3 regions of the Hoeflea phototrophica DFL-43 genome follow, and region 2 is predicted to be linked to each of the others. Evidence: predicted binding sites of a transcription regulator. Region 2 holds the regulator's gene; each other region holds the start of a gene.
The links. Region 2 encodes PhoB, which activates phosphate uptake and scavenging genes when phosphate is short. Its sites were predicted from a motif close to TGTCATNNANCTGTCAT; they were not measured.

Region 1: the regulator PhoB is predicted to act here: its motif matches at 6,051-6,067, upstream of ugpB (sn-glycerol-3-phosphate ABC transporter substrate-binding protein UgpB).
Region 3: the regulator PhoB is predicted to act here: its motif matches at 3,065-3,081, upstream of phnC (phosphonate ABC transporter ATP-binding protein).

Annotation. Positions count from the first base shown of each region.
Region 1 covers NZ_CM002917.1:1,311,607-1,322,249, reverse strand. The annotation lists gene xdhC (xanthine dehydrogenase accessory protein XdhC) at 1-75, shown strand, start outside; gene HPDFL43_RS06120 (GMC family oxidoreductase) at 60-1,676, opposite strand; gene HPDFL43_RS06115 (sn-glycerol-3-phosphate import ATP-binding protein UgpC) at 1,834-2,856, opposite strand; gene ugpE (sn-glycerol-3-phosphate ABC transporter permease UgpE) at 2,863-3,699, opposite strand; gene ugpA (sn-glycerol-3-phosphate ABC transporter permease UgpA) at 3,708-4,589, opposite strand; gene ugpB (sn-glycerol-3-phosphate ABC transporter substrate-binding protein UgpB) at 4,653-5,963, opposite strand; gene HPDFL43_RS06095 (urate hydroxylase PuuD) at 6,263-7,501, shown strand; gene guaD (guanine deaminase) at 7,498-8,796, shown strand; gene uraH (hydroxyisourate hydrolase) at 8,994-9,371, opposite strand; gene HPDFL43_RS06080 (ureidoglycolate lyase) at 9,394-9,885, opposite strand; gene uraD (2-oxo-4-hydroxy-4-carboxy-5-ureidoimidazoline decarboxylase) at 9,886-10,389, opposite strand; gene puuE (allantoinase PuuE) at 10,386-10,643, opposite strand, start outside.
Region 2 covers NZ_CM002917.1:577,403-588,045, reverse strand. The annotation lists gene HPDFL43_RS02790 (efflux RND transporter permease subunit) at 1-526, opposite strand, end outside; gene HPDFL43_RS02785 (efflux RND transporter periplasmic adaptor subunit) at 523-1,926, opposite strand; gene HPDFL43_RS02780 (Hsp33 family molecular chaperone) at 2,024-3,016, opposite strand; gene argF (ornithine carbamoyltransferase) at 3,144-4,067, opposite strand; gene HPDFL43_RS02770 (aspartate aminotransferase family protein) at 4,082-5,269, opposite strand; gene HPDFL43_RS02765 (GcrA family cell cycle regulator) at 5,759-6,283, shown strand; gene phoB (phosphate regulon transcriptional regulator PhoB) at 6,364-7,047, opposite strand; gene phoU (phosphate signaling complex protein PhoU) at 7,075-7,797, opposite strand; gene pstB (phosphate ABC transporter ATP-binding protein PstB) at 7,856-8,671, opposite strand; gene pstA (phosphate ABC transporter permease PstA) at 8,741-10,102, opposite strand; gene pstC (phosphate ABC transporter permease subunit PstC) at 10,093-10,643, opposite strand, start outside.
Region 3 covers NZ_CM002917.1:2,904,235-2,914,877, reverse strand. The annotation lists gene phnK (phosphonate C-P lyase system protein PhnK) at 1-714, shown strand, start outside; gene phnL (phosphonate C-P lyase system protein PhnL) at 719-1,426, shown strand; gene HPDFL43_RS13800 (DapH/DapD/GlmU-related protein) at 1,423-2,037, shown strand; gene bluB (5,6-dimethylbenzimidazole synthase) at 2,048-2,728, opposite strand; cobalamin riboswitch at 2,779-2,975, opposite strand; gene phnC (phosphonate ABC transporter ATP-binding protein) at 3,156-4,007, shown strand; gene phnD (phosphonate ABC transporter substrate-binding protein) at 4,100-5,005, shown strand; gene phnE (phosphonate ABC transporter, permease protein PhnE) at 5,074-5,946, shown strand; gene phnE (phosphonate ABC transporter, permease protein PhnE) at 5,948-7,297, shown strand; gene HPDFL43_RS13770 (DUF1045 domain-containing protein) at 7,294-8,001, shown strand; gene HPDFL43_RS13765 (alpha-D-ribose 1-methylphosphonate 5-triphosphate diphosphatase) at 8,002-9,141, shown strand; gene phnN (phosphonate metabolism protein/1,5-bisphosphokinase (PRPP-forming) PhnN) at 9,138-9,758, shown strand; gene HPDFL43_RS13755 (hypothetical protein) at 9,799-10,056, opposite strand.

The DNA.
Region 1 (10,643 bases), 730 kb from region 2:
GCCGCCACGGTGGCTGCCGAGATCATTGCAGCACTTGCAGACTGGCGGGACAGTGGGTCTCAGCCTGCGTCCTGAAGCACCAGCTCTGCGGCCCGCCAGCCCGTGGCGATGGCCGCGGCGTTGGTGTTTCCGGCCATGATGTTGGGGAAGACCGAGCAATCGACCACCCGCAGGCCCTCAATGCCATGCACCCGAAGCCGCGAATCGACCACCGCGTGAGCCGCATCCGGGCCCATCCGGCAGGTGGACACCGGATGATAGACCGTGCCGGATCTGCGGCGGATGTCATCGATCATGGCTTGGTCATCGGTGATCCCGGGACCGGGCAGCAACTCGGCTTCAATGTGGTCTGCCATGGGCTTCGCCGCCGCCATTTGCCGGATGAGCTTGCCGGTGGCGAGCATCTCGGCCACGTCATCCTCATGCGAGAGCGCATTGGGCGTGATCCGGGGCGCGTCGAACGGATCGGCTGAACGGATCATGATTTCGCCACGGCTCTTGGGGCGGCAATTGGACCAGCCGATGGAAAAGCCCGGCCAGGGGTCGGGGTTGAGGATCGGGCGCTCGCCGGGACGCGGAATGACCGTCGAGATTGCCTGGAAATAGAGCTGCATGTTGGGCCGGGTCCTGCCTGGATCGGTACGGATGAAACCGCCGGCCTGGTTGAGGCTGACCGACAGCGGCCCGTCGCGCAACAGCAGATAGTGCAGGCCCGCCGACAGCTTGCCCCACCAGGACCCAAGCTGCTGGTTGATCGTGGGGCAGTTTGCCCGGTAGGTATAGTTGGTGCCGACATGGTCCTGAAGGTTGCGCCCGACATTCGAATTGTCGAGACGGACCTCTATGCCAAGGCTCTTGAGATGCTCGGCTGGCCCAATCCCGGAAAGCTGCAGCAGTTGCGGGGAATTCACCGAGCCGCCGCTCATGATCACCTCGCGTCCCGCAGTCACTGTGACGGTCTGGCCGCTCCGTTTGTAAGTCACGCCGGTCACGCGATTGCCATCGAAGGCGAGACCGGTCACATGCGCGCCGGTGATCACCCGCAGGTTCGGACGTTTCATCGCAGGACGCAGGAAGGCGCGGGCGGCGGAAAGCCGGCGTCCCTTGTGGATGGTGAATTCAAGCAGGCCGACGCCATCCTGGCTTTCGCTGTTGAAATCGGGATTGAGCGGCAGGCCGATGGCGTGGGCGGCCTCGAACCATTTGCGGGTCAAGGGATGGACGGTCTTGCCGGGCACGAAGAGATTGAGCGGGCCGGTGCGCCCGCGATGGCTGTCGTCACCGATGACGGCGCATTCGACGGCGCGAAACGCGTCCCACATCTCATCAGAGCCCCAGCCGGGATTTCCAGCATCGCGCCAATCGTCGAAATCGGCGCGGTGGCCGCGCATCCAGACCATGGCATTGATCGAGGAGGAACCGCCGAGCACCCGGCCACGCGGCCAGTGATCGACATTGCCCGCCAGACCCGGGTCCGGCTCGGCGCGGTACATCCAGTTGACCTTGGGGTCGAAGAAGGTCTTGCCGTAGCCAAGCGGCATCTGCACGAAAAAGCGGCGGTCATCGCCACCGGCCTCAAGCACCAGAACCTTGTAGCGGCCGCTGGCCGAAAGCCGCTCGGCCAAGACGCAGCCTGATGATCCGGCGCCGATGATGATGAAGTCCGGATTGTCCATGCGGGGTCTGCCTTGGCGAACGCACATTCACGGCAGTCCGAGCTCAGCGCCGCAGCACTCGCCCTCCTCCGTCAGTCAAATCGTTGTCACAAAACATCGGTCGTTTCAACACGCAGAAACGACCGGATCTTGATCAATTGCGAAGGTTTAAGACGTTTCAGACTTTGGTGCGGCGCCCGGCGGCATCGAAGGCCATGATGCGCGCGGGATCGATCCCAAGGCCGATACGTGTGCCGTCCGCCGGAAGCTTGATCCCACCATCGATGCGGACCACCAGCTTGTCACCCGCCGCCGTGACACCATGGACAAGCGTTTCCGCCCCGAGCGGCTCACAGAAGGCAACATCATAGTCGATAAGCCCTTCACCGGGCGCGACCAGCTCAATGTGCTCCGGCCTCACACCGATCACTGCACCAGGCTCCAGCGGTCCGCGGCCCGGGCGGATGTCGTGCGAAAGCACATTCATGGGCGGCGAACCGATGAAGCCTGCGACAAACAGCGTCGCCGGATTGGCATAGACATCGAGCGGTGCGCCGATCTGTTCGGCGACGCCACCGTTCATCACGATCATCCGGTCAGCCAAGGTCATCGCCTCGACCTGGTCATGGGTGACGTAAAGCGCGGTGACCCCGAGCTTGCGCTGCAACGCCTTGATCTCAAGCCGCATCTGCACGCGCAGCTTGGCATCGAGATTGGACAGCGGCTCGTCAAACAGGAAGACTGCGGGCTTGCGCACAATGGCCCGGCCCATGGCAACACGCTGACGCTGACCACCGGAGAGCTGGCGCGGCTTGCGATCGAGATAGGGCGCCAGTTCGAGCATGCGTGCCGCCTCGGCCACGCGGGACTGGATCTCCGGTTTCGGCACATTGGCGATCTTGAGGCCATAGGCCATGTTGTCGAAGACGCTCATATGCGGATAGAGCGCATAGTTCTGGAACACCATGGCGATGTCGCGCTCGCGCGGCTCGAGCTTGTTGACGACCCGGTCTCCGATATGGATGTCGCCCGAGGTGATGGTTTCCAGACCCGCGACCATGCGCAACAGAGTGGACTTGCCGCAGCCCGAGGGGCCGACGATAACGATGAATTCGCCATCGGCAATATCGGCATCAATGCCGTGAATGACCTCAGTCCGGCCGTAGCTTTTGCGGATCGCTTCAAGTTTGATTTCAGCCATGGGAACTCATTTCTCGCTTTCGACCAGGCCCTTGACGAAGAGCCTCTGCATGCCGATCACGACCAGCACAGGTGGCAGCATCGCCAACATGGCAGTTGCCATGATGACCGGCCACTCGACCGTCTGATCGCCCGTTGGCAGCATCTGCTTGATGCCCATGATCACGGTGTTCATGGAAGGATCGGTGGTGATCAGCAACGGCCAGAGATACTGGTTCCAGCCGTAGATGAAGAGGATGACAAAGAGTGCCGCGATGTTGGTGCGCGACATCGGCAGCAAGATATCGAAGAAGAAGCGCATCGGCCCTGCGCCATCAACGCGGGCGGCTTCGGTCAACTCGTCCGGAATGGTCATGAACAATTGCCGGAACAGGAAGGTGGCCGTGGCGGAGGCAATCAACGGCAGGATCAATCCGGTGTAGCTGTTGAGCAGCCCGAGATTGGCCACAACCTCGTAAGTTGGCACGATGCGCACCTCGACCGGAAGCATCAGGGTCAGGAAGATCAGCCAGAAAAAGATCATCCGAAACCGGAAGCGGAAATAGACGATGGCATAGGCGGAGAGCAGGGAAATGACGATCTTTCCGATTGTGATCCCCAGCGCCATGACCATGGAATTGAACAGCATTTGCCAGACCGGCGCATTGCCCCCGGTGACCAGCGCCTCGAAGTAATTGTCAAAGAAATGCGGCCCCGGAAGCATCGGCATTGGCGGGCGGACCAGATCAGCCTGGGTGACGGTTGAGGCAACAAAGGCAATCCAGATCGGGAAACAGATCACTGCCACACCGAGGATCAGCCCTGCATGGGTGAACCAGGTTCCGATGCCGCGCTTTTCGACCATGCCGCTCATCAGTAATGCACCCTGCGCTCGATGAAGCGGAACTGAACCACCGTGAGAATGCCGACCAGCACCAGAAGGACGACCGACTGGGCGGCTGAGGAGCCCAGATCCTGACCGACGAAGCCATCGGCAAAAACCTTGTAGACAAGGATCGTGGTCGATTGTTGCGGCCCGCCCTGGGTGATGGTGTGAATGACACCGAATGTATCGAAGAAGGCGTAGATCACATTGACCACCAGCAGGAAGAAGGTGGTCGGCGACAACAGCGGAAAGATGATGGTCCAGAACCGGCGGGCAAAGCTGGCGCCATCAATCGCGGCGGCCTCGATCACACTTTTCGGGATCGCCTGCAACCCTGCCAGGAAGAACAGGAAGTTGTAGCTGATCTGCTTCCAGGCCGAGGCTGCCACGACCAGCGCCATGGCCTGTCCGCCATCCAGATTGTGGTTCCAGTCATAGCCGAACTGGGACAAGCTCCAGGCGACAATGCCGGTGAACGGGTTGAACATAAACAGCCACAGCACGCCGGCAATCGCCGGGGCCACGGCATAGGGCCAGATCAGCAGCGTCCGATAGGTGCCCGAGCCCTTGATGACGCGGTCTGCGAGAACCGCCAGCCACAGGGCGAAGCACATTGCCGACACTGTCACCAGCACCGAAAAGACGGCGGTGGTGAAGAACGATTCACGGTAGAAACGGTTGCCGAAAAGATACTCGAAATTGCCGAAACCCACGAACTGGGTTTTGAGACCGAACGGGTCCGGGATAAAGGCTGATTGGTAGATCGCCTGCCCTGCCGGCCAGAAGAAGAACACAAAGGTGACCAGCAACTGGGGCGCGACCAGAAGATAGGGCAGCCAACGGTTGTCGAATACGACGCGCTTTTCCATGGAACACCGACCGGGGAATAAGGGGCCGGCGGAGCCATCAAAGGCTCCGCCGGTTCATTGGTCTTAGCGGTTGGCCTGCTCGAAACGGCGGAGCAGCTCATCGCCGCGTACGGCAGCTGAGTCGAGCGCTTCCTTTGCGGTCTTCGAGCCATTCCACACACCCTCCAGCTCTTCATCGATGATGCCGCGGATCTGGTCAAAGCTGCCCAGACGCAAGCCCTTGGAGTTTGCGGTCGGAGCCTTGCCTGTCATCTGGATGATGGCGATATCCGTGCCGGGGTTCTCATCATAGAAGCCCGAAGCCTTGGTGGCTTCATAAGCGGCCATGGTGATTGGCAGGTAGCCGGTGTCCTGATGCCATTTGGCCTGGATGTCAGAACTCGACAGGAAGTTGAAGAAGGCTGCAACGCCCTTGTACTCTTCCGGGGTCTGGCCTTCCATGACCCAGAGAGACGCCCCACCGATGATGGTGTTCTGCGGTGCGCCGTCGACTTCACTCCAGTAAGGCAACGGCCGGATGGCAAAGTCGAAAGTGGCTTCATTCTTCACGCCTGCATAACCGGCGGAGGATTCGGTGAACAGACCGCACTCCCCGGCGCGGAAGGTCGCGCCGCCTTCATTGCGGCGGCCCGAATAGATGAACTTGCCATCCTTCGCCCACTGACCGAAGGTTTCGATGTGCTTGACCTGAACGTCGCCATTCAGTGCCAGTTCAGTATCCAGACCGGCAAAGCCGTTGTCCTTCGTGGCAAAGGGCACATTGTGATAGGCGGAGAGGTTCTCCAGATGAACCCAGCTTTGCCAGGCGGTCGTCATCGGGCATTTGGAACCCGACGCCTTGAGCGCATCGAGCGCGGTTCCGACCTTGTCCCAGGTCGACAGATCCATTTCCGGATCAAGACCTGCGGCTGTTAGAGCATCCTTGTTGACGTAAAGCACCGGGGTCGATGAGTTGTAGGGCAACGACAACATCTCGCCGTCGGTGGTGGTGTAGTATCCAGTGACGGCTGCGAGATAGGCTGACTGGTCAAACGGCAGACCTGATTCGGCCATCACTTCATAGACCGGCTTGATGGCGCCCTTGGCGGCCATCATCGTGGCGGTGCCGACTTCAAAAACCTGAAGAATGTCAGGCTGTTCACCGGCGCGGAACGCGGCGATGCCTGCATTGAGGGTTTCGGAGTAATTGCCCTTGCTGGTGGCGACCACAACATAGTCGCTCTGCGACGCGTTGAACTTCGAAACCTGTTCATCGAGCAACTCTCCGAGTCGTCCCGAGAAGGCATGCCAGAAATCAATCTGGGTTGCGGCGGTAGCCGGTGCGACACCAGCCATCAGAGCGGCGAAAACGCCGGCAGCGATAAACTTCTTCATTTGATAATCCTCCCTTGCAGGGAAACGCGTGAAAACGAACGCATCCCGAAAGAGATACGTAGCGTCTGGCCTTTTATCCGGCAACAGAAAACAGGTTTGTGACAGGAGCTGTGGAAAAACGAAAGGCAGATGAATTCATGCGAACCGGCGCACCCATGCCTTCGATTATCAGGAAAAACCCGGAACTGATTCATCCGTGTGAAAGTGCCCGCGGGCTTTTCATTCCGCCTGGCATTGCGCATCATGTGCACTGCAAAAAATGCTGCAACAAAGTGCGAGGGGCACCAATGTCCGAGTTTCTGTATGAGTATCCCTTGGTGTGGGAATGGCTCAGCTTCGCCGTGCGCTGGCTGCATGTGATCACCGCCATTGCATGGATCGGCTCGTCGTTTTATTTCATCGCGCTTGATCTGGGCCTGGTGCAGCGGCCAGGCCTGCCTGCAGGTGCCTATGGCGAGGAATGGCAGGTACATGGCGGCGGGTTCTACCATATCCAGAAATATCTGGTCGCGCCCGAGCGGTTGCCCGAGCACCTGACCTGGTTCAAGTGGGAGAGCTACGCCACCTGGCTGTCGGGCTTTGCGCTGCTGTGCGTGGTCTATTATGCCGGTGCCGAACTCTATCTGATCGACACCAATGTGCTCGACGTCTCCGCACCGGTGGCGATCGGCATTTCGCTGGCTTCGATCGTGCTCGGATGGATCATCTATGATGTGCTGTGCAAATCCCCCATCGGGAAGAGCACGACGGGGCTGATGGTGGTGCTGTTTGGCGTGCTGGTCGCCATGGCATGGGGCTACACCCAGGTCTTCACCGGCCGCGCGGCACTTCTGCATCTGGGCGCGTTCACCGCCACGATCATGAGCGCCAATGTGGCGATGATCATCATCCCCAACCAGAAGGTGGTTGTCGCCGATCTCAAGGCCGGACGGACGCCGGATCCGAAATATGGCCGTATCGCCAAGCAGCGCTCGCTGCACAACAACTACCTCACCCTGCCGGTGATCTTCCTGATGCTGTCGAACCATTATCCGCTGGCCTTCGCCACGCCGTACAACTGGCTGATCGCCTCGCTGGTGTTCCTGATGGGCGTGACCATCCGGCACTGGTTCAACACCGTTCACGCGCGCAAGGGCAAGCCGCACTGGACCTGGGCCGCCACGGCTGCCCTGTTCATTGCGGTAATGTGGCTTTCGAGCCTGCCGCGCAGCGATGAAGCGATTGAAGAGTCGGCGCTCGCGCCGGTGCATCAGCAGTTCATCGACAACGCGCATTTTCAGGCCGTCAGCGAGACCATCATGGGACGTTGCTCGATGTGCCACGCGGCGGAGCCGTTCTGGGACGGCATTGCCCACGCACCGAAAGACGTGAAGCTCGAGACAGAGGCCGACATCGCCCGCCATGCGCGCGAGATCTATCTGCAGGCAGGACGAAGCCATGCGATGCCGCCGGGCAACATCACCTATATCGAGCCCGAGGAACGCCGCCTGATCGTGGCCTGGTACGAATCCGCTGTGGCCGGGGCGGCGGACCAATGACCATGCGGCTGCTGCGTGGCCGGACCTTGAGCTTTGTGTCACGGCCACAGGCACGCGATGACCATCAGAGCTATGTCTATGAGGAAGACGGCGCGCTGCTGATCGCTTATGGCAAGATCATTGCCGCAGGCACCTATGATAGCGTCATCGGCCAGGCATCTGACGGTGTCGAAACTATCGACCACCGCCCGCATCTCTTGATGCCCGGGTTCATTGATCCGCACATCCATTTCCCGCAGATGCAGGTGACGGCGAGCTATGCCGCCAATCTGCTTGAATGGCTCAACACCTACACCTTCGTCGAGGAACAGCGCTTCGCCGATGAGGCTCATGCGAAGCGTCTGGCAAAGCTGTTCTTTGACGAATTGCTGCGTCAGGGCACGACCACGGCCGTTGCCTACTGCTCGGTGCACAAGGGCTCGGCCGACGCCTATTTCGCGGAAGCAGCGCGGCGCAACCTGCTGATGGTCGGCGGCAAGGTGATGATGGACCGCAATGCCCCCGATGCGCTCACAGACACCGCGCAATCAAGCTATGACGACACCAAGGCGGTGATCGCTGAATGGCATGGCCAGGCCCGCAATCATGTGGCGATCACACCACGCTTCGCCATCACCTCGACGCCAGCGCAGCTCGAAGCCGCAGGCACGCTGGCGCGCGAACATCCCGATCTCCTGATCCAGACCCACCTGTCGGAAAATGACGCCGAGATCGCCTACACGCTCGAACTCTACCCCGAAGCCAAGGACTATACCGATGTCTACGCGCGCTACGGGCTGCTGACCGGCAAGATGCTGCTCGGGCACGCCATCCATCTTTCGGACCGCGAGATGGGCGCGATTGCGGAAGCCGGGGCGATTGCCGTGCATTGCCCGACATCCAATCTGTTTCTCGGCTCGGGCCTGTTTGATCTCAAACGCCTCAAGGCGCATGGCGTGCGCACGGCGATCGCCACCGATATTGGCGGCGGCTCAAGCTACTCGATGCTCCGGACGCTCGATGAAGCCTACAAGATCCAGCAATTGCGCGGCCACCGGGTGCCGCCGATCGAGAGTTTCTGGCAGGTGACGCGCGGCAATGCCGAAGCTCTGGGACTGACAGACCGCATCGGCACGCTGGAGCCAGGCAGTGACGCCGACATCATTGCGCTTGATGCATCAGCCACGCCGGCGATGGACATCAGGATGGAGACCGTCACGCGGCTGGAGGAGGAGTTGTTCCTGCTGCAGACGCTGGGCGATGACCGGTCGGTGCGGGCGGTCTACGTCGCAGGCGAACCGGTTTCGGTTGATTGAGCAGGAACCGGACAACCGTCACATTTCCGTCTTAACTGTTTGTTAAACACCATCCTGCAAGCTGTAAGTCAGCAGCGGCTTTTTAAAGGGTCGCTTATAAGTCGCGTGAGCACGGATGTACTGCCACGCGGCTTTCGCTTTTTCCGGACCATGGCTCTTCTTCTACACGCTGCGGCAAGGCACACCACGTCTGGCCGTCAGCTGCCGCGATAGGTGGAATAGGCATAGGCCGAGATCAGCAGCGGCACATGATAATGCGCGCTCGTGTCCGCGATGCCGAAGCGGATCGGGATCACATCGAGAAATGCCGGATCAGGCAACGTCTCACCGGTACCGCGCAGATAATCCCCGGCATGAAACACCAGTTCGTAGACCCCACCCGCAAGATCAGGGCCCGCAAGCAGCGGACCGTCAACACGTCCATCGGAATTGGTTCTCACGGTCTTGATCAATCGGTGGTTCTGGCCCTCGACCCGCACCAGTTCGATCACCAATTTGGCCGCGGGGCAGCCACGCGCGGTGTCAAGCACATGGGTGGTCAGTCGGCCTCCTGTGGGAAGCGGTTGGGCGGCCATCGGCGTCTCCTCCTTTTTGTCTTCAGGGTTCAGTGATCACATAAGGGGCGGGATAGCCAATCTCCTCGAGATTGTCGCCCTCACCTTCCCTGTCCATCACCAGAAACTGGCTCGGCTCACCAACCGCGATCAGCGGATGATGCCAGATGTTTCGACCATACTGCAAACCAGTGTTGCCTGGCACCCGGAATGCGCGCGGCTCGCCCGGTCTGCCGTCGTCATCGAGGGCAACAACGGCAATCCAAGTCCGGTTTGTGACCGGGAAAAAGGCCTGGCTGCCGAGCGGATGCCGCTCCATCATCGTGATCCTGTAAGGAAAGACGCGCGGCTGACCGCGAAACAGCGACAGGATGGTGCGTCCGCCTTCGGCTTCGGTATCGGCCATGGCCAGCGCATGAAAGCGCTCGGTGGTGCCCTCATTGATCATCCGCTTTTCGGCGAGATCCTTGTCCAGCACAACGCCAAACGGAGCGAAATCTGCCGGCGTCAGTTGTTCGAGCTTGAGCTCTTGCATCTATGCGCTCTCCTGCGGCAACAGCGCCGCAATGCGCAGACCAGCAATCCGCTCCACCTGCGCGCAGGCGGTCGCAAACTCGGTGTTCACGTCATTGGCGACGCGCGCTTCAAAGGCCTTGAGTATGTCGTCCTTGCCGAGCCCCTTGACCGCAATGATGAACGGAAAGCCAAGGTCATGCATGTAGCGCTCGTTCAATTCGGTGAAACGGGCATGCTCATCTGCGCTCAGCCGGTCGAGCCCGGCGCCAGCCTGTTCCGCGGTCGATTCTGCGGTCAGCTCGCCGTCGATGGCAAGCTTTCCGGCCAGATCCGGGTGTGCCCGGAGGACACCAAGGCGCTCTTCCCGGCTGGCTGCGCGGAACTCGGCGCACAGTGCCTCATGGAGCGCGTCTGCCATCAAAGGCGCAGCAATTCGGCCGTGATCATAGGCGCGCTCGGCGATCCAGGGGGAATGTTCGAACACACCACCATAGAGCCGGACAAATTCACCACGTTCAATCATGCACCCGTCCCCGGATGGTGATGGGCATGCCAATGATTGGCGATGTCGATGCGGCGTGTGACCCAGGCCTTGTCGTGGGAGCCGACATAATCGAGGAACCGCGCCAGCGCCGCCGCCCGTCCGGGACGCCCAACAAGCCGGCAGTGCAGCCCGATCGACATCATCTTCGGACTGCCAGCCGCGCCTTCCGCCATCAGCACGTCGAACGTGTCCTTGAGATAGGTGAAGAACTGATCGCCGGAATTGAAGCCCTG
Region 2 (10,643 bases):
TCAAATCATCGCGCATGCGTTTGGCCCAGGCGCGTTTGACCGATTCATCTGCGGCGCCAAAAACCGCAAGACGCGCCACGGAATCAAAGAACACCGCACGGGTAATGGTCGGCTCCTCGGAATCCTCGGGCAGGTTGTTGACTGCTTTGACTGCAGTTTCAACATCCGTCATGGCCTGAGACATGTCGGTGCTTTCGGTGAACTCGAGGCGTATGGAGGCCGACCCCTCGGCCGCGGTCGAGGTCATCTCATCCACGCCGGAGATGTAGCGCACCTCAGGCTCGACCAACGCAAGAATGTTGGTCTCGACATCCTCGGCGCTGGCACCAGACCAGGTGATGGCGATGGTGATCGCAGGACGGTCAATGGTGGGGAAGAACTGGGTGTTGATGCGGGCAATTGAAAACGCACCGAACAGGATCATCAACACCATGAGCAGATTGGCGGCGTTGGGATGACGCACAAAGGTTGCGACCAATCCGCCGTTGCCCAGAATGCCCCCGCCCGGAAGGCCGGCAGCGCTCATTGGCCGGAGTCCATCGTTTGACCTGGTAGCGCCGGAGACGCCGGCTCCGCAGCGGTCTCGCCTGGAGCGTCCGTTTGGGTGGGCTTGCGGACTTTTACGCCTTCCGAGGCTTCGGTCAGCCGGGTGACCAGCACCTCTTCCCCATCTGCAAGGTCACCTTGAATGATGGCATCTTCGCCATCCCAGGCAATCAGCTGAACATCACGGCGCACCAATGCGCCATCCACGACCACGAAGACGTGGTCGGAAGATCGGATCGCGGTTTCGGGCAGACGAAATGTGGAACGCCAGATACGATCCGGCACGGTAAGCGCAACAAAGGCCCCGGGCCGCAACTGCACAGGATTGCCGGCTGCTTCAATACGAGCGAAAACCTCGACACCGCCCCGCTCTGCAGCCACACGTGCGCCGATCCGGTCGATGGTCGCCGGCCAGACATAATCCGCGCCGCCCACGCTCCAGCTCACTTTAACCTTGCGTCCAAGCAGCGGGTCATCGCCGGTCGCCATCCGGCCATATTGGGCGTTGGTCAGAGTGAAGCGTGCTTCAAGCGCAGTGTCATCATAGATGGAGGCGACCATTTCATTTGCGTTGACCGTTCGCCCTGCTTCGATGCTCTCATCGGAGATCACGCCATCAAAGGGGGCCATCACCGCCGTATCTTCAAGCTTGCGCTGTGCTTCGCGTACTTTCCATTCCAGCCGCGAGGCGTTGGCTTCCTGCTGGGCGCGCTGGGCTTCGGTGATGAGAATGTTGTTGCGACGCTGACTGACGGCCTGGTCGCGCTGGGAAAGGATCAGCCTGCGGTCGTCGACCTGCTTGTCGGTCAAAGTGCCCGAACCTGCCAGCGACAGGGCCCGTTCAAGATCAGATTTGGCGAGGTCCAGCTGGGATTGCGCTGCTTGCAGCTGCTCGCGTTCGGAGGCCAGGCGGGCGTTCATTTCGGCAATTGCCGCTCGTGCCGAGGCAAGATTGGCGCGGGCTTCAACAAGCGCGCCTTCATAGAGAAACGGATCGATGCGCAACAAGACAGTTCCGGCAGCAACCCGGCGCCCGGCGACAAGATCAGGATGAATTTCGACCACATCGCCGCTCACCCCTGCACGCAGTTCGACGCTGCGGCCGGTGTCGACCTGGCCATAGAGCCTGATCACCGGCCGGTTGTCAGCCAACACCGCGGATGTGGTGTCAACCGTATAGACCAATGGTGTGAAAGGCTTGCGGACCGGGTCGATCCGCGAATTCGCCAGGTACTGCATGCCGGCCCAGCCGCCAGCGAGGACCAACGCCATCAGCGCCATCTGCGCGATTGGTCGCAGAAAACCACGACGACGAGTCTCACCCCCCGCCGGCTGCCCGGCAGTCAGGTGTTTATCGCGATTGTCCGCCCTGTCGAGCATTTCCAGCCTCCGTTGCCTTCAAAGAGGTAACGTAAAGACTGGACATGGCAAATTAAAGTTTTGTCATATTGCGGCTTGCGGGTGCAATCCTCCGGCTTCAGCCGCCGAATTCGTCGGGGTCGAACTTGTAAGCGGTCGAGCAGAATTCGCACTGCACGGTGATTGCGCCGTCTTCCACACTGTCGGTAAGTTCCTCGGCGGAGAAACCGCGCAGGACCTCACCAAGCCGCTCACGCGAACAACTGCAGCGGTCAAACACCGGCACCGGCGGGTAGACCCGCGCGCCACGCTCATGAAAAAGACGATAGAGCAGGCGTTCGGCACCCACTTCCGGGTCGGTCAGTTCGCCGGCATCAACCGTGGCGACGAGCGCCTTGGCTTCCGACCAGCTGTCGTCCTCGTGATGGTAGAAGTCCTCCACACCCTCCGGCGCATCGCCGCCTGGAAGGTCGGGCAGGCGCATGCGGTCGGGTGCTTGCGGCAGGAACTGCACCACAATGCCGCCGGCGCGCCAGCTTTGGCGCGGGTTGCCCTCGGCATCCCGGTCAAACAGTTCGGCTACCGACAGGCGGACAAGGGTGGGGATCTGCTCGGACTGGCGGAAATAGGTCTCCGCCATCGCCTCCAGAGACTCTCCATTCATCTCGACGATGCCCTGATAGCGCTGCATATAGGCGCCCTGGTCGATGGTGAAGGCCAGCACGCCATTGCCCAGCAGCTCAGCCGGAGTGATCATGCCTGCCTCTTGCGCCGCCTGGAGCCGCTCGCCATCAAAGCGGGCATAGGCGCGAAGATCACCCGGCGTGCTGAAATCAGCGACCAGCAGATCAACGGGTCCGTCACCCTTGGTCTGAATGATCAGCTTGCCTTCGAATTTAAGCGATGTACCAAGCAGCACCGTCAAGGCGATGGCTTCGGCAAGCAATCGTGCAACCGGCTCGGGATAGGCGTGCCGGCCCAGAATGGTGTCGATCATCGGGCCAAGCTGAACAATGCGGCCGCGCACATCCAGGCCATCGACTTCGAACGGCAGCACACTGTCATCTCCGGCGAAGCCCGGCTCTCCGAGGGTACGGATTTCGGTTTCCATGTTCATTCCCGACTGTTTGGCACAATTCTCCGGTGGCACGCGGTCCGTGCCCGGGTGTTTGGCCGAATTCCAAACGGCCTATGTAGGCATTCGCCCGGCGATCCGCCAGAGGCTCAACACAGCGCCGCTACAAAGCGCCCATGCACCAGCGCATGATTGCCTTTTGGGCATGCAAACGGTTTTCCGCCTCATCGAACACCACCGATTGCGGTCCATCCATGACCTCGTTGGTGACTTCCTCGCCGCGGTGGGCGGGCAGGCAATGCATGAACAGCGCGTCCTTGTTGGCCTTGGCCATCAAGTCTTCATTGACCTGGTAGGGCAGGAAGACATTGTGGCCACGCGCCTTGTGCTCCTGATTCATCGACACCCAGGTGTCGGTAATGATGCAATCCGCACCGCTGGCGGCACGCTCCGGATCGGCGCTGAGATCAATCTCGGCACCCTGAGCCCGTGCCCAATCGACAAATCTCATGTCAGGCTCGGACCCCTCCGGTGTGGCGATCTGCATGCGATAGCCGAAACGTCCCGCGCCTTCGACCAGCGAGTGCAGCACATTGTTGCCATCGCCTGTCCATGCCAGGGTCTTGCCCTTGATCGGGCCACGATGTTCCTCAAAGGTCAGGATATCGGCCATGATCTGGCAGGGATGTGTGTCATCGGTCAGCGCGTTGATCACCGGCACGGTGGCATGTTCGGCCAGTTCCAGCATGCGCTCGTGATCCATGGTGCGGATCATGATGATGTCGACATAGCGCGAGAGCACCTTGGCGGTATCGGCAATGGTTTCTGCACGGCCAAGCTGCATCTCGGTGCCGGACAGGAACAGGGTCTCGCCGCCCAATTGACGCATGCCGACATCAAACGACACGCGGGTACGGGTGGACGGTTTTTCGAAGATCATCGCCAGCATCTTGCCTGCAAGCGGACGATCACCGCCCGAGGAGGATTTGGCGGCACGTGCTGCATCAATCATGGCGCGCAGTTCTGCGGCGCTGACAGCAGAAAGATCAAGGAAATGCCGGGGCGCGGCGGCTGTGGTCTCAGTCATGATAAAGGGTCCAGTCAGCTGGATTTGGGAGATAGCATTTCGAGCGCCGCCTCGATCCTGTGGAGCGCTTCGCGGACTTCCTCGACAGACACGATCAACGGTGGCAAGAGCCGCACGACATTGTCACCCGCCGGCACCGCTAGCAAATGCTCGTTGCGCATCGCCGTGACCAGATCCGCATTGGACTTGGCGCATTTGATGCCGGTCAGAAGCCCGATGCCGCGGATGTCTTCAATCAGGTCCGGATAGCGGTCCTTGAGAGAGGCGAGGCCCTGGCGCAACACCAGCGTGACATCGTTGACATGGGTAAGGAAACTGTCCTCAAGCACCACATCGAGCACGGCGTTGCCAACAGCCATGGCCAGCGGATTTCCGCCATAGGTGGTGCCATGGGTGCCCAGCGTCATGCCGTCCGCCGCCTCGGCCGTTGCCAGGCAAGCACCGAAGGGGAAGCCGCCGCCAATGCCCTTGGCCACGGCCATGATGTCTGGTGTGATGCCTGCCCATTCATGGGCAAACAGCATTCCTGTGCGGCCAACGCCGGATTGAACCTCATCCAGGATCAGCAGAATACCGTGCTCGTCGCACAGGTCCCGCAGACCGCGCAGGCATTCCTTTGGCAGCGGGCGAATGCCGCCCTCTCCCTGCACGGGCTCAACCAGAATGGCAGCGGTTTCGTCATTGATCGCGGCCTTGATTGCCTCGTGATCGCCGAACGGAACCTGATCGAAGCCTTCAACCTTGGGGCCGAAGCCCTCGAGGTATTTTGCCTGGCCGCCGGCGGCGATGGTGGCCAGCGTGCGGCCATGAAAGGCGCCTTCAATGGTGATGATGCGATAACGCTGCGGCTGGCCATTTACATAGAAATGCCGCCGCGCTGTCTTGATCGCGCATTCCAGTGCTTCCGCACCCGAATTGGTGAAGAACACCTTGTCGGCAAAGGTCGCCTCGGTCAAACGCTCGGCGAGCCGGGTCTGATCGGGAATTTCCTGCAGATTGGAAAGGTGCCAAAGCTTGTCGGCCTGGGATTTCAGCGCCTCGACCAGATGCGGATGAGTGTGGCCAAGCGAGGTGACCGCTATGCCTCCGGCAAAATCGAGATAGCGTTCGCCCGCCGGTGTCTCCAGCCAAACGCCATGCCCGCGCTCAAACACGATGGGTGAGCGGCTATATGTTTCGTAAAGCGGCTTGGCGTCAGCCATGCGCCCGTCTCCCATATGAACCCGGCCGGAATTGTGAATGCCGGAACTTGATGATGGCGTGTGCCAGAAGGACCGTCAAAAACCTTGCCGGAAAACCAAAACGCCGCCCTTCCGGGGCGGCAGGCGCACTATTTACAATTCACTGTGTGCTGTCAATGAGACTGCGGTTTCCCGTAGTGTTACGACGGTGTGGCAGGTGTTTTAGCATTCCGCTGGCTGCCAAAACTCGAACCGGTCACCACACCGCAGATCCGAACCCGACTGTGGTGCTGCGCTGCCGGTAAGTTGGGGAAAACCAAAAAAACGAATCACCTGGAATCCGCTGACTCTTGTAACCGAGTCTGCGTAGCTCTACGTTGAGCCTACGAATTAGACGTTCGCGGCGGACACTAATTTCCTCAATGTAACCGAGTGCTACAGCTCCGGCCATCCGGAGCAGCGAAGAGGGATTCTGCCATCCCAAGACACGGGGTAAATGGAGAGAGTGGCATGAACTGGACTGATGAACGAGTTGAAAAACTCACGAAACTCTGGGCGGACGGGCTCAGCGCAAGCCAGATTGCGGCGCAACTCGGCGGCGTAAGCCGCAATGCGGTGATCGGCAAAGTGCACCGGCTCAACCTTCCAGGCCGCGCCAAGAGCGGTGGACAGTCTTCGGTTCGCACCAAACGCACCACTGCAGCACCGCGGGCGCCAGCTTATGCTGGCCGGAACGCAGCGCAGACAACACGTACAGTCAGCCGTTCCAGCGGCGGAGCGGCTCTCAAGCAGGACGTCGAAGCGGTGGCTGTGGAAGACCTCGACACCAGGCCGATGGAAGACGTTGTGGTACCGATTTCGCGCAGGCTCACTCTGGTGGAGCTTTCGGAGCGGACCTGCAAATGGCCGATCGGCGATCCATTGCTCGAAGACTTTCACTTCTGCGGCAATGACTCAGGCGATGCCTCGCCCTATTGCAGCTATCACGCCAAACTGGCGTTCCAGCCATCAAGCGAGCGCAGGCGGGCCCGCTGAACCAGATCGGTTGAAAACGAGCAAAAGCCCGGATCAAATGATCCGGGCTTTTTCATTTTGCAAACTGGATCATGCCTTGATCAGGCTTCAATCGAGTAGCCAGCGCCACGGACCGTGCGGATGATGTCGCGCATTCCGGAAAGATTGACAGCCTTGCGCAGACGGCCGACATGCACATCCACCGTGCGCTCATCGACATAGACATCATGTCCCCAGACACCATCGAGCAGCTGCGCGCGTGAATAAACACGGCCTGGCGAACTCATCAGGAATTCCAGAAGCCTGAATTCGGTGGGTCCAAGCTTGATGTCACGGGCACGGCGGCGGACTCTGTGGGTCTCGCGATCAAGCTCGATATCACCGACCTTGAGCAGGCTGGAGATCACCTCTGGGCTCGCGCGCCGCAACATTGCGCGCACCCTTGCCAGCAATTCCGGCGTCGAGAACGGTTTCACCACATAGTCATCAGCGCCGGTGGCAAGACCGCGGACACGCTCGCTTTCCTCGCCACGCGCCGTCAGCATGATGATCGGCAGACGCTCCGTCTCCGGCCGCGCGCGCAGGCGGCGGCAAAGCTCGATGCCGGAAATGCCAGGTAGCATCCAGTCAAGGATCAGAAGATCAGGCACGCGTTCCTGCAAGTGGATCTCGGCTTCATCACCGCGCAAGACGGCATCGACCTCGTAGCCCTCAGCTTCCAGATTGTACTGCAGCAGGACGGAGAGAGCCTCTTCGTCTTCCACCACGGTTATTCTGGGACTCATCGCCATTGCTTGATGATCTCCCTGAAACTACGCCGCGCCCGGCTCGGGCGCAATCACGCTGGCGGAGTCGTCGTCTTTCGGCCGGTCGCCAGCAAGCTGTTCGCCAGTGGCCACGTAATACACGGTTTCAGCGATGTTGGTGGCGTGATCGCCAATTCGCTCGATGTTCTTGGCACAAAACAGCAGATGCGTGCAGGCCGTGATGTTGCGCGGATCTTCCATCATGTATGTGAGAAGCTCCCGGAAAAGCGAGGTGTAGATCGCGTCGATTTCCTCGTCGCGTTCACGGATCGAATTGGCCAGATCCGGCGAGCGCGTCGAGAAGGCATCAAGCACTTCCTTGAGCTGCGTCAGCGCCAGTTCGGCCAGGTGCTCCAGTCCGCGCACCAGCTTGCGCGGCTGCGCCATGGTGTGCACCGCGATCACCCGCTTGGCGATGTTCTTTCCCAGATCACCGACCCGTTCGAGATCCGAGGCGATCCGGATGGAACCAATGATTTCACGCAGGTCGGACGCCATTGGCTGGCGCTTTGCAATCACCAGAACTGCCTTGTCGTAGATTTCGCGTTCGCCATTGTCGAGCAGCAGGTCCTCGGAGATCACCCGCTGTGCGGTGGCCGAATCCGCGTTGACCAAGGCGGCAACAGCATCGGCGACCATGCGCTCGGCGATGCCGCCCATCTCGGAAAGGCGGCGGTTGAGAAAGCGCAGGTCATCATCATAGGCCGAGACGGTATGTGCATCGGGCATTGCTTGATCCTTCAATCCAAATGTTGCGACGTGACCGGCAGTCGCAAGAAGCCGTGATTTAGCCAAACCGCCCAGTGATGTAGTCCTGGGTCAGCTTTTCATCGGGCTTGGTGAACATCTTGTCGGTCGGACCTTCTTCGATCAGCTTGCCAAGGTGGAACATGGCCGTGCGCTGTGACACACGTGCGGCCTGCTGCATCGAGTGGGTGACGATGACAATGGTGTAGTTGACACGAAGCTCGTCGATCAGTTCCTCGACCTTTGCCGTGGCAATCGGATCAAGCGCTGAACAAGGCTCGTCCATCAGGATCACTTCCGGGCTGACCGCAATGGCGCGCGCGATACAAAGCCGCTGTTGCTGACCACCTGAAAGACCGGTCCCTGCTTCGTGAAGGCGGTCCTTGACCTCTTCGAACAGCCCAGCCTTGATCAGGCTGCGCTCGACAATCTCGTCCATCTCTGCGCGGGTCGAAACCTGGCCATGGATGCGTGGTCCGTAGACGATGTTCTCATAAATCGACTTGGGAAACGGATTGGGTTTCTGAAACACCATACCGACGCGCGCCCGCAGTTCGACCACGTCAATCATCGGGGCATAGATGTTTTCACTGTCGAGTGTGATGTCGCCAGTGACCCGGCAAATATCAATGGTGTCGTTCATGCGGTTGAGACAACGCAGGAAAGTGGACTTGCCGCAGCCGGACGGACCGATCAAGGCGGTCACGCTGTTCTGCCGGATGTCGAGATTGACATCGAAAAGAGCCTGCTTCTCGCCATAGAAAACGCTAACGTCATTTCCACGCATCTTGATGACAGGATTGTCAACCGATGCGTTGACCGCGTCTTCCGTCGCCGCTTCAGACATGATGTTCATCTCCATGTTCCTTTATCCGTTCCGGATCCTTCGAACCCTATTGATTGTAGCCTGATGTCCTTCCAGCGCCTACCATCGGCGTTCGAAGCGACGGCGAAGCAGAATGGCAACAGCATTCATGATGACCAGGAACACCAGCAGCACGATGATTGCACCAGATGCGCGCTCGATAAAAGCCGGGTCACCACGCTGGGTCCAGTTGTAGACTTGAACCGGAAGCGCTGATGCCGGGTCGAAGAACCCCTCAGGCGGCGCGCCGGGATATTCGCGAACAAAGGCCACCATTCCGATCAGGAGCAGCGGTGCCGTTTCACCGAGCGCCTGGGCCAGGCCAATGATTGCGCCGGTCAAGATGCCAGGGGCTGCGAGCGGCAGCACATGGTGGAAGATCGCCTGCATTTTCGAGGCCCCGATACCCAGCGCGGCATCGCGGATCGACGGCGGGACCGCCTTGAGCGCGGCGCGCGTGGCGATGATGATCGTTGGCAATGTCATTAGCGTGAGCACCAGGGCGCCAACCACCGGGGCTGACTGAGGAAGGCCGATAAAGTTGATGAACAGCGCCAGTCCGAGGATACCGAACACAATCGAGGGAACAGCCGCGAGGTTAGCAATGTTCACCTCGATCAGATCGGTCCAACGGTTCTTCGGCGCAAACTCCTCGAGATAAATCGAAGCGGCGACACCAATGGGCAGTGACAGCGCCAGCACAATCAGCATCATGTAGGCCGATCCGAGGATCGCCACACCAAGACCGGCGGCTTCAGGCCGCGTATCAGACGCGTCGGGTGCAGTGAAAAACGACCAATTGAAGCGCAAATCCATGATGCCGGCATCTTTCAGCCTATCGGCAAGGACCAGCTGTTCAGGCGAGATATTCCGGTCGAGCGCGGCGCTTTCCATCGTCACCCGCCCCTTGAAGTAGCCATCGATGCGGCCGGACGCGAGAAGATCAAAGGAAATGGTCTCACCGATCTGATCCGGGTTGGCCAGAACAAAGCGGCGCAGGTCAGCCGGAGCTTCCTTGGACACCAGCGCTGCCGCCTCCTTGGCGTTGACGCCTTCGGCGGCAAATCCACGCTCTTGCATCATATCCTGCATGGCCGTCTTTATGAGCGGCTGGATGGTGAAGGTGGTGATCTTCTTCAGATCCTCCGGCGCGCGATTGCCATTCTTGTCCAGCTTCGCCGGGTCAAGATAGACGTCCAGCGAGATGTAGGTCTGGTTGAAAGAGGACAGACCATTCGACAAGATGGACGCCATGAGACCGACGAGGGCAAGCAGGCCGAATATCACGGCAGCCAAGCCCATCATGCGGAAGCGCTTCTCAGCCGCATTGCGTTTGCGGGTGCGCTCCCCAACCTTCAATAGCGAGCGTCCGGTTGCGGCACTGGCCGCAGAGTGATCGGCGGGAAAATCGGTCAATCGTATTGCTCCCGGTATTTGCGCACAATGTAGAGCGCCAGAACGTTGAGGCCGAGGGTGAAGACAAACAGGGTCAGGCCAAGCGCGAAGGCCACCAGGGTTTCCGGGCTGGCAAACTCGGTGTCTCCGGTCAGCTGGCTGACGATTTTCACAGTTACCGTTGTCATTGCCTCGAAGGGGTTGAGGTTGAGCCGTGCGGCTGCACCTGCGCCCATCACCACGATCATGGTTTCACCAATAGCCCGGCTGGCGGCCAGCAAGAAGGCGCCGACGATGCCCGGCAAGGCAGCCGGCAGGATCACCTGTTTGATCGTTTCCGACTGGGTCGCGCCGAGGCCGTAGGAGCCGTCGCGCATTGCCTGAGGAACCGCATTGATGATGTCGTCTGACAGGGACGAGATAAAGGGGATCAGCATGATGCCCATAACCAGACCGGCGGTCATCACTGAAGACGAGGACGTTCCGATACCGAGCGGCTGGGCAATCCAGTCGCGCAGGAAGGGTCCAACCGTGATCAGGGCAAACAGTCCGTAGACGATTGTGGGAA
Region 3 (10,643 bases), 2.1 Mb from region 2:
TGCGCCGATGTGAGTTTCGATCTCTGGCCGGGCGAGGTGCTGGCGATTGTTGGCGAATCCGGCTCTGGCAAGACCACGCTTCTCAATTGCATTTCCTCGCGGCTGACGCCCACCTGCGGCACGGTGAACTACCGCATGCGCGATGGCGCAAGTGCCGACATCTACAAGATGGCGGAGGCCGAGCGGCGTTTTTTGATGCGCACCGACTGGGGCTTTGTCCACCAGAATCCGATTGATGGCCTGAGGATGACGGTCTCGGCCGGCGCCAATGTCGGCGAACGGCTGATGGCGATCGGGGACCGGCATTACGGCAACATCCGCGGAGCTGCGATCGAGTGGCTCGAGCGGGTCGAGATCAATGCGGACCGGGTCGATGACCAGCCGCGCGCTTTCTCCGGCGGCATGCGCCAGCGGCTGCAGATCGCCCGCAATCTGGTCACCAATCCGCGGCTCGTTTTCATGGATGAGCCGACCGGCGGGCTCGATGTTTCAGTGCAGGCGCGGCTGCTTGATCTGTTGCGAGGGCTGGTTTCCGATCTGGGGCTCGCCGTGGTGGTGGTCACCCACGATCTCGCTGTGGCACGGCTCCTGTCGGACCGGATGATCGTGATGAAGGATGGCCGGGTGATCGAAGCAGGCCTGACCGACCGGGTGCTTGATGACCCGCGCGCGCCCTACACGCAGCTTCTCGTTTCCTCCATTCTTCAGGTGTAAGCCGATGACCTCCCTTCTGATTGCATCCGAGGTTCACAAGACCTTCGTCATGCACATGCGCGGTGGTGTTGAACTGCCCGTCGTTGCCAATGTCTCCTTCTCGATGAACTCCGGGGCCTGCGCCGTGCTTGGCGGACCTTCAGGTGTGGGCAAGAGCTCGATCCTGAAGATGCTTTATGGAAATTACGGCTGCGATGGCGGGCAGATTCTGGTGCTGCACAATGGCAAGCATGTCGATATTGCCTCGGCCAGCCCACGCAAGGTGCTTGAGATCCGCCGCGATACGATCGGCTATGTCAGCCAGTTCCTGCGTGCGGTCCCGCGGGTGTCCGCCCTGGATGTCGCTGCCGAGCCGCTTCTGGTGCGCGGCGTGGCGCGCGAGGAGGCCCGCGACCGTGCGCGCGTGCTGTTTGCCCAGCTCAACCTGCACGAACGGCTCTGGTCGTTGCCGCCGGCCACCTTCTCCGGCGGTGAGCAGCAGCGCGTCAACATTGCCCGCGGCTTCATCACCGACCATCCGGTCCTGCTGCTCGACGAGCCGACAGCGTCGCTGGACGCGGCCAATCGCGAGGTTGTGATCGAATTGATTGCCGCCAAGAAGGCTGAAGGTGCCGCGCTCCTGGGGATCTTCCACGATTATGATGTGCGCAACGCGGTCGCCGACCAGGTGATCGACGTTTCCGCATTCGCAGCCGGAAAATCTGCCGCATGACCAAGTTGTCTGAAGCTCCGCTGGTTCACGCCACAGCGAAGATCGTGGACTCGACGCTTGGCCGCTACACCGAAGTCGGTGCCGGGTGTACGCTGTCGCACTCGACCATGGGCGACTATTCCTACTGCGTCGACAACACCCAGATCGCCTATGCGACCATCGGCAAGTTTGCCAACATCGCCAGCCATGTGCGGATTTACGCGAGCATGCATCCGATGGACCGGGCTTCGCTGCATCATTTCAGCTATCGCTCATCGTGGTATTTCGATGGTGAGAGCGACGATCAGGCGTTCTTTGATTGGCGCGCCGGGCAGGGGATCACCATCGGTCATGACACATGGATTGGTCATGGCGCGGTGGTGATGCCGGGGGTGACGATCGGCAATGGCGCAAGCATTGGCGCCAATGCGGTGGTCACCAAGGATGTGGCTGACTTTGCCATTGCGGTTGGCGTTCCGGCCCGCACGATCCGGCAACGCTTTTCCGATGACGTCGCCTCCCGGCTTGATGCGCTTGCCTGGTGGGACTGGGAGCATGACAAGCTGCATTCCGCGCTCAAGGACTTTCGCGCACTGTCGGCCGAAGAGTTCCTCGAGCGCCACGGCGGCTAGAACCCTTGCCTTAAGTCTTTCCACGCCAGCCTTCCTCGAAGATCAACTCGTCGAGCGGCAGCCGGCGGTTCCAGCCTTTGACCTGCAGTTCGGGGCGCTCATAAAGCTCATCGACATAGCCCAGGCAGAGATAGGCGACGATCTCGATCCGCTCAGGGATGCCGAGGATGGTTTTGAGATCGGCGTCATGAAAGATGCTGACCCAGCCCATGCCGATGCCCTCGACGCGGGCTGCGAGCCAGAGGTTCTGGACCGCGCAGACGGTGGAGTAGAGATCCATATTTGGATTGTGGGTCTTGCCCAGGATCACGTCGCCGCCTCGTCCACGGTCGCAAGTGATGCAGATGTTGAGCGGCGCCTTGCGGATGCCCTCGAGCTTAAGAGCTTTGTAGTCTGATTGCCGTTCTTCCGGGAACATCCGGGCGGCCTCATCGTTTGCGCGGCCAAATGCATCCGCAATTCTGTTGCGCACCGGCTGGCTGCGGATGGTGATGAAGTTCCATGGCTGCATGAAACCGACCGAAGGCGCGTGATGGGCCGCCTCGAGCAGCCTCTTCAAGACATCATCGGGAACAGGTTCGGGCAGAAACTGGTCGCGAACATCGCGTCGGGTGAAAATGGCCTTGTAAACGGCGTCGCGTTCACTGGCGAGGAACGGCTCGGCTCTGGCCAGCCCAGATGTCTTCGGCATTGTTTGATCCCCAACAATCCGTGAAAACCCGGCAACGCCGTCCACGCGCTGCTAGGCTATGACATCTGGCCGGTCTTCTGACTTCGGATCATTTGGCAGGCGCGCCTTCCCGGATTTCCCAGTGGCCCGGGGGTCCCAGTGACGTTTTGCGCTTGCCATCCCCGTTACAGCGTTGGGCACGTTCCGGTCTTGCACCGAATTCCCGATTCTCCCGCTTTTGGCGGACACCAGATTGCTTCATTGGTGCATGGCCGGGGCCGTGATGCAAGGCCGGAAATGCCCGATTTCCAAGGATTTCCCCCGATCAAGAAGGGGCTCTGTGGATCGTTACAAAACTGACATCAAACCGACATCGCAGCTTCACATGCCTCCGATAGTCCACCTTGCAGAAACTGCTAAATCCGGATTGCCGCAAAGGACATTGATTATGCTTGAGTTGACCGAAGTGACGCGTCGTTTTGGCGTCAACACCGCAGTCGACGCTGTTAGCCTGTCCATTCCCGAGGGGCAGATGGTTGGCATCATCGGTCGCTCGGGCGCCGGAAAATCCACGCTCCTGCGCATGATCAATCGGCTGACAGGGGTCAGCGACGGAGTGATTTCGCACTCCGGACGCGTGGTTTCGACCCTGAGCGGCCGTGAACTCAGAAGCTGGCAGCGCGATTGCGCGATGATCTTTCAGCAGTTCAACCTGGTTCCCCGGCTGGATGTGGTGTCGAATGTCCTGCATGGCACGCTCAACATGCGGTCGACTTTCTCGACGATGTTCAACCTGTTTCCCCGCGAAGACATCCTGAGGGCGATCTCCATTCTTGAGCGGCTTGGAGTCGCCGAGAATGCGCCGAAGCGCGCCGAGGCGCTTTCGGGCGGGCAGCAGCAGCGTGTCGCCATTGCCCGTGCGCTGATGCAATCCCCGAAACTGATCCTCGCCGACGAGCCGATCGCATCGCTTGATCCGCTCAATGCGCAGATTGTGATGGACGCGCTGCGGGACATCAACAGGCAGGAAGGCATCACGGTGGTGACCAACCTGCATACGCTCGATACCGCGCGCAACTATTGTGAGCGCATCATCGGGATGGCGCAGGGCAAGGTGGTCTTTGACGGCAAGCCTGATGCGCTGACCACCGAAGCCGTTCGCGCCATCTACGGATCGGGCGCCGATGGCGAAGAAATATCCGAATCCATGACCTCGACGAGCCTGCGGGCCCAGGGCCGCCCCGCCGATGTCAAGGCGCGAACCAATGCTTCGGGCGAAGTGGTCCTGGAGACAACCTGACCCGGAAGGTTCGTCAGTCCGGCCAGCGAATGCAATCCGGCATCATCCCTTTCGCCTGCCCCTTCTAACAACCCTCGAACGGAGACAATCCTATGATGAAAACAATCCTCGTGGCGGCAACTGCCGCACTTCTGTCCACAAGCGCATTCGCACAGGACGCGATCACCGAATTCCGCATCGGTATCCTCGGCGGCGAGAACGCCCAGGATCGCCTGACTTCGAACGAATGCCTGCGCGCCTATGCCGAGGAAGCCCTCGGTGTGCCTGTCAAGCTGTTTACCCCCGCTGACTATGACGGCGTGATCCAGGGCATGCTCGGCGGTTCGATCGACATGGCCTGGCTCGGCGCATCGTCCTACGCCAAGGCCTATCTGACCGATCCCGAGTCGGTCGAACCGGTGCTGGTCAAGACCAACCTCGACGGCTCGTTCAGCTATCATTCGATCGGTTTTGCCCGCAAGGAGAGCGGCATCACTTCGCTGGACGACATGAAGGGCAAGACCTTCGGATTCGGTGACCCGAACTCGACCTCCGGCTACCTCATTCCCTCGATCGAAATTCCGCAGGCAACCGGCGCTTCCATGGAAAGCGGCGATTACTTCGGTGAAGTCAAGTTCACCGGCGGCCACGAGCAGACCATCGTTGCCGTTGCCAATGGTGAAATCGACGCCGGCGTCACCTGGGCAGACGGCCAGGGCAACTGGGAAGACGGCTACAATTCCGGCGCTCTTCGCAAGGCCACGGATTCCGGTCTTGTCGACATGAACGAGATCGTCCAAATCTGGAAGTCGAAGCCAATCCCGGAAGGCCCGGTCACGCTGCGCAAGGCACTCCCGCAGGACGTCAAAGACACGGTGACCGAACTCGTCGGATCCATGCATGAAAAGGATGCGCAGTGCGCCTACAACATCGCCGCTGGCGAGACCGCAGGCTTCAAGCCGATCACCCACGAAGCCTACGAGACCATCGTTGCCGTTCGTGAAGCCAAGACCAACTAAGGCTCTTGCCAAACAGTCGCGGGGAGCCATCCGGCTCCCCGCTTTCTATTCGTGAAGGATGCCCGCCGATGAGCGACATGACTGCACAGCAGGACGGCTCGGCCGCTTCGAAGGCTATCCGCGAAAACTACCTGGAGATGACCCGCCGGAAGCAGATGTATGGCGGCATTTTGCTTATCGTCTTCATTGCTCTTCTGGTCTCCGGGTTCAGGCTTGCGGATGCCCGCAACGCCGGCGGGTTCTGGGATGGCATATCCCAGATATTCCAATTTCCTTCCGAGGTCGTCGCCGAGGGAATTGAGAAATCGGCATTGCTTCCGGCACTGCTGCTGGAATTTTTGCCTTCGTTGATTGAAACACTCAACATCGCGGCGGTCTCGACGTTAATCGGTGCTGCGGCCGCCATCGTGCTGGCGCTGCTGTCGACCCGCGGGCTGGCGCTGTGGCCCCGGATGATCCCGGTGTTTCGGCGCTTGATGGACGGCATGCGCGCAATCCCGGAGATCGTGATCGCGCTCGTCCTGATCTTCATTCTTGGCGGCGGGCCGGTTCCGGCGATGATCGCGATTGCCATTCACACCGCCGGCGCACTTGGCAAACTGTTCTCTGAGGTTTCGGAGAATGCCGACCTGAAACCGGTCGAGGGGTTGTCATCGGTCGGCGCAAGCTGGATCCAGAAGATGTGGCTTGGAGTCTTGCCTCAGGTGGCGCCGAACTGGTTCTCCTACGGGCTGCTGCGCTTCGAGATCAACATTCGCGCCTCGGCAATTCTGGGCTTCGTTGGGTCGGGCGGCATCGGACACGATCTTCGGATCGCCATGCAATGGGGCCAGGGACGCTACGACGAAGTCGTGGCGATCTTCATTCTCCTGTTCGCCACGATTGTCTTCTTCGACCAGGTGTCGAGCAACTACCGCAACCGCCTCGTCAAGGGACACTGACATGACCGCTCTCGATACGGGCCTGCTTTCGGGCGAGGACCTACGCAATCAGGTCCTCAGAGGATTCAGCCGCAAACAAAAGCTGGCCTTTGTCGTGCCCGGCGTCATCCTGCTTTACCTGTTCTACGTGTTTTTCGCCTTCGACATTTCGGGGATCGCCGCGCGCGCGCGGCTCGACAATGCGGCAATTCTCGTTTCGGACTTCTGGTCGCACAAGACCCATGTGACCCGGGACAACCGCAACAACGAGGTGACCATATCGATCGAAGGCGAAAACAAGGGGCGCTATCCGGAGGGAATGCTGCCGGATTGGGTCATGATGGAGAACGGGGTTACCCGTATCGATCTCGATGAGGGGCATGTTGTAGTCTTCGATGACGATGGCGCCCGCTACTCCGTGCCGGGATACGGCGTCATCGACATTTCGCCGAAGGTTGGAGGACTGAATCTTTCAGTACCGGACGGCGAAACGCCGGACTGGATCAGCTCTTCGAGAACACGCGTTTCGGTGACCACACCGCAGGGCCGTTTCAGCTATACCCGCAACAGGACCGAAGTCTTCAGGTATCAGGCGGGGTGGGAGCTTTTCTTCTTTACGCTCGACAGCCCTTTTTACGGCAAATCGGCTCTGGAACTTGTCAAACTTGCAACCGTCGGCGACCGGGTCGATCCGGCCTTGCCAAACCTTTTTGCCATGGTCCGGGATTTCTGGACCAATGCCATGTGGCGGCATGGTGATGTGGCATGGGCATTGTTCGAAACCATCCTGATGGCGTTTCTCGGCACGATGGGCGCCGCCCTGATCGCACTACCGCTGGCATTCCTGGCGGCTGGAAACTTCACGCCTTCGCGGCCAATTCTGTTTCTGTTGCGCCGTCTCTTTGATTTCCTGCGCGGTGTCGACGGGCTTATTTGGACGATCATTCTCTCAAGAGCCTTTGGCCCAGGACCGATGACCGGGGCTCTGGCGATCCTTCTTACTGATACGGGCACCTTCGGCAAGACCTTCTCCGAAGCCTTGGAGAATATAGATGGAAAGCAGGTCGAGGGCGTCCAGTCGACCGGTGCATCGCCTGTCCAGCAGGCCCGGTTTGGCGTCATTCCTCAAGTTACGCCTGTGCTTTTGAGCCAGGTCCTGTACTTTCTCGAATCGAATACCCGCAGTGCGACGGTGATTGGGGCGATCGTTGGCGGCGGCATCGGGTTGTTGTTGACGCAGGCGATCGCCACCCAGAAGGACTGGGAAGAGGTGAGCTACTACATCATCCTGATCATCCTGATGGTGATGGCGATGGATACATTGTCGGGCTGGCTGAGATCCCGCCTGATTGGACGAACGGGACACCCATGAGATACGCCCTCTATTTCACACCGGAACCGAATTCCGACCTGGCCGATCTTGGAGAACGCTGGCTCGGCCGAAGTGCCGTGACTGGCAAGACACTCGAGCATCCGGACCTTCCAGGCCTGTCGGCCAGCAACCTTGCTGTCTTGACCGGTCCTGCACGGCGCTACGGCTTCCATGGAACGCTGAAAGCGCCTTTCCGGCTGGCCGACGGAATGAGTGAAGCCGATCTGTTGTTAGCCATGGAGCGTTTTGCCGAGGGCACCCAGGTCTTTGAAATTCCAGCACTGCAGCTCAGTCTTCTCGAAGGCTTTCTGGCGCTGACCCCGGGCGGCCGTGCTGATCAGCTCAATCTGTTTGCGAACAGTGTTGTCGAGCATTTTGAACCGTTGCGGGCGGAATTGAGCGAAAAGGAAATCGAGCGCCGAAACCCCGACAGGCTGTCCTCGGAGGAACTCAAGAACCTGGTGCGCTGGGGATATCCCTACGTGTTTGACCGGTTCCGTTTCCATATGACACTCAGCACGCGGCTGCCCGAAGTGGATGCCGCGAAGGTCATGGGAGTCGCAACAGCCTATTTTGCACCCGCCACCGGATGTCCAGTCCCGGTTGATGCGCTCACACTCAGTGTCGAGCCCGAGCCGGGTGCGCCGTTTCAAATTCATACCCGGATGCCATTGGCATCCCAACATCTCAGAAAGACAGCTTGAATGAGCATCGAAACTGTTTTCACCAATGCGCGCCTGGTTCTCGAGGACCAGGTTGTTTTCGGTTCACTGGTTGTCCGTGACGGCGTGATTGCCGAAATCTCCGATCAGCGGACCGCCACTGGTGTGGATATGGATGGCGATTATCTTACCCCCGGCCTCGTCGAGCTGCACACGGACCATCTGGAGGCACATTATTCGCCGCGCCCGGGCGTGCGCTGGAATGCCGTATCCGCAATCCAGTCCCATGATGCGCAAATCGCCTCGTCCGGCATTACCACGGTGTTTGACTGTCTGCGCCTTGGTTCTGACGAGGATGATGGGTTCAAGGTCGGTGAGATGCGGGCCATTGCTGATGCTCTGGCCTCGGCCCGTGAGGAGAACCGTTTGCGCGCTGATCATTTGATCCATCTGCGCTGCGAAGTCTCAGCCTCCGACGTGCTTGATCATTTTGCCGATTTTCGGACCGACGCCCAGGTACGGCTTGCTTCGCTGATGGATCATGCGCCAGGTCAACGGCAGTTCCAGACCATGGAGCAGTATACGCTCTACTACAAAACCAAGCGCGGGCTCTCGGATGAAGCGTTTGCGCATTTCGTCAACCGTCGTGTGGAAGCGTCAGCGCGCTATTCCGAAACGCACCGCAAGGCGCTTGCTGAGGCTTGCTCCGAACGCGGCATCACCATTGCGAGCCATGATGACGCGACGCTCGACCATGTCGAGGAAGCTGCGGGCTTTGGTGTCCGGCTCGCAGAATTTCCAACCAGCATCGAAGCCGCTCAGGCTTCGCACGATGCCGGGATGAGTGTTCTGATGGGAGCGCCCAATGTGGTACGCGGTGGATCGCATTCCGGCAACATTGCTGCGGCTGATCTGGCCCGGCAAGGGGTTCTTGATGTTCTGTCCTCGGACTATGTGCCGTTCAGCCTTATCCATGCGCCTTTTGTCCTTGCTGATGAAATCGATGGCCTGGATCTGCCTGCCGCGATCAGGCTGGTGACGGCCACTCCTGCGAAAACAGTTGGACTTGATGACCGTGGAAGCCTCGCGGTTGGAAAGCGTGCCGATCTGGTGCGGGTGCGGCGTGAGACCGGTGTTCCGGTGGTGCGTTCGGTCTGGCGTCAGGGTGAACGGGTTGCATGATGTCTGTGTCTACGGACCATGCGGTGGCGCGGCCGGTCATTCCGGGCCGGCTGTATGTTGTTCTTGGCCCGAGCGGTTCGGGCAAGGACACACTTATGTCGCACGCGCGGGCGGCGCTTGAGGAGGAAGAGGGCGTTCTGTTTGTCAGACGCGCAATCACGCGTCCGGCGGATGCCGGTTCTGAAGATCACGTACCGATGAGTGAAGCCGAGTTTGATGCGGCGCTTGATTCCGGATCCTTCTCGCTGACCTGGGCTGCCAACGGATTGCGCTATGGTCTGCCGCGCGAAGTAACGGATCATCTCCAGCGAGGTGAAGTGGCTGTGGTCAACGGTTCACGCGGCGCATGGAGCGTCATCCGCAAGGTGTTTCCGTCCGCGGTGGCAGTGGAAATCAAGGTCAATCGAGAGGTGCTTGCGCAGCGCCTTGAAGCGCGGGGACGGGAGAGCCGGGCTGAAATCGAGGCCCGACTGGCGCGCGCCGCGGCTCTGGACAACAGTTTCGCGGCTGACCATGTCATCGACAATTCCCGTGCGCCCGAGATTGGGGGCGGTGAGCTGGTCAAGCTGATCCGCGCCGGGATGGCTGCTGGCAAATATGCGTCAACTCGGAATTGACCCTTGGCGCTGAGCGCATCCTGCCAAGGTGCTGGCCCGCCTATTCTTCATCCTCGTCGGAATCCGGGCCACCGTCGAGCCTGTGCTTGATGGCCAGCGCATAGATGACGTTCAGAACATTCCTGTCCTGGACCTCAGGATCGCTCAGCGCGAGCAAGGAGGCGCGCACGATCTTTTTGCTGGAGGCCTTGGGGCACTGCTCGAAGACATAGTCATGAAGTTTTTTATCAGAGAGGCCAAGATAGGCGCCTTCAATCAGCGCATCATAGACCTTGCGGACTTTCTTCTTTTTGGGCATTTGCGCCTCCTGTTTGCCGCACCAGCACGTTTGAATGCCTGCTTCAGGCGCGATCACTCTGGTTGCCGGCGTGATGATCCTGGATCCAGCCGCCGCTGTTTCTGCAAAGGTTGGTCCGTTTTGTCCGGCTTTGCGGTTGACCCCAGATTCAATAGGGGGCGCCATTGTCATAAACAACTGCTCAGAGGCATTTGAGATATTGAATTTCAAGCTGAAGATCTGGTGAAACTGCCGGCGTAATTTACTGTCTATTGCCGCCGGTTTTATTTTAAGCTCCAAATAAAGAACCAACAAACACCATTTATTTTCTGCTTTCCTAATTTAAGGTATCATAAACCCTGGTCTGTGATTCCTTTAAGCCGGATTAACAGCCTTGCGCCTGGAATGATCTCAGGCGGCCTCGCAATGAATGCGGTTTGACCGGCAGCGGCTTTCGCAACGTGTGGGGGAAATATGGGATCGTTTTCGATCAAGAGACGGTTTGGAAGTCTCGGCGCCGGTAGCCGTAGCATTACCCAGAAAATTGCTGTTACTGTCATCCTTGTTAATGTTTTGGGATTGGCTGTTACCAGTTTTGCAATCTCGCA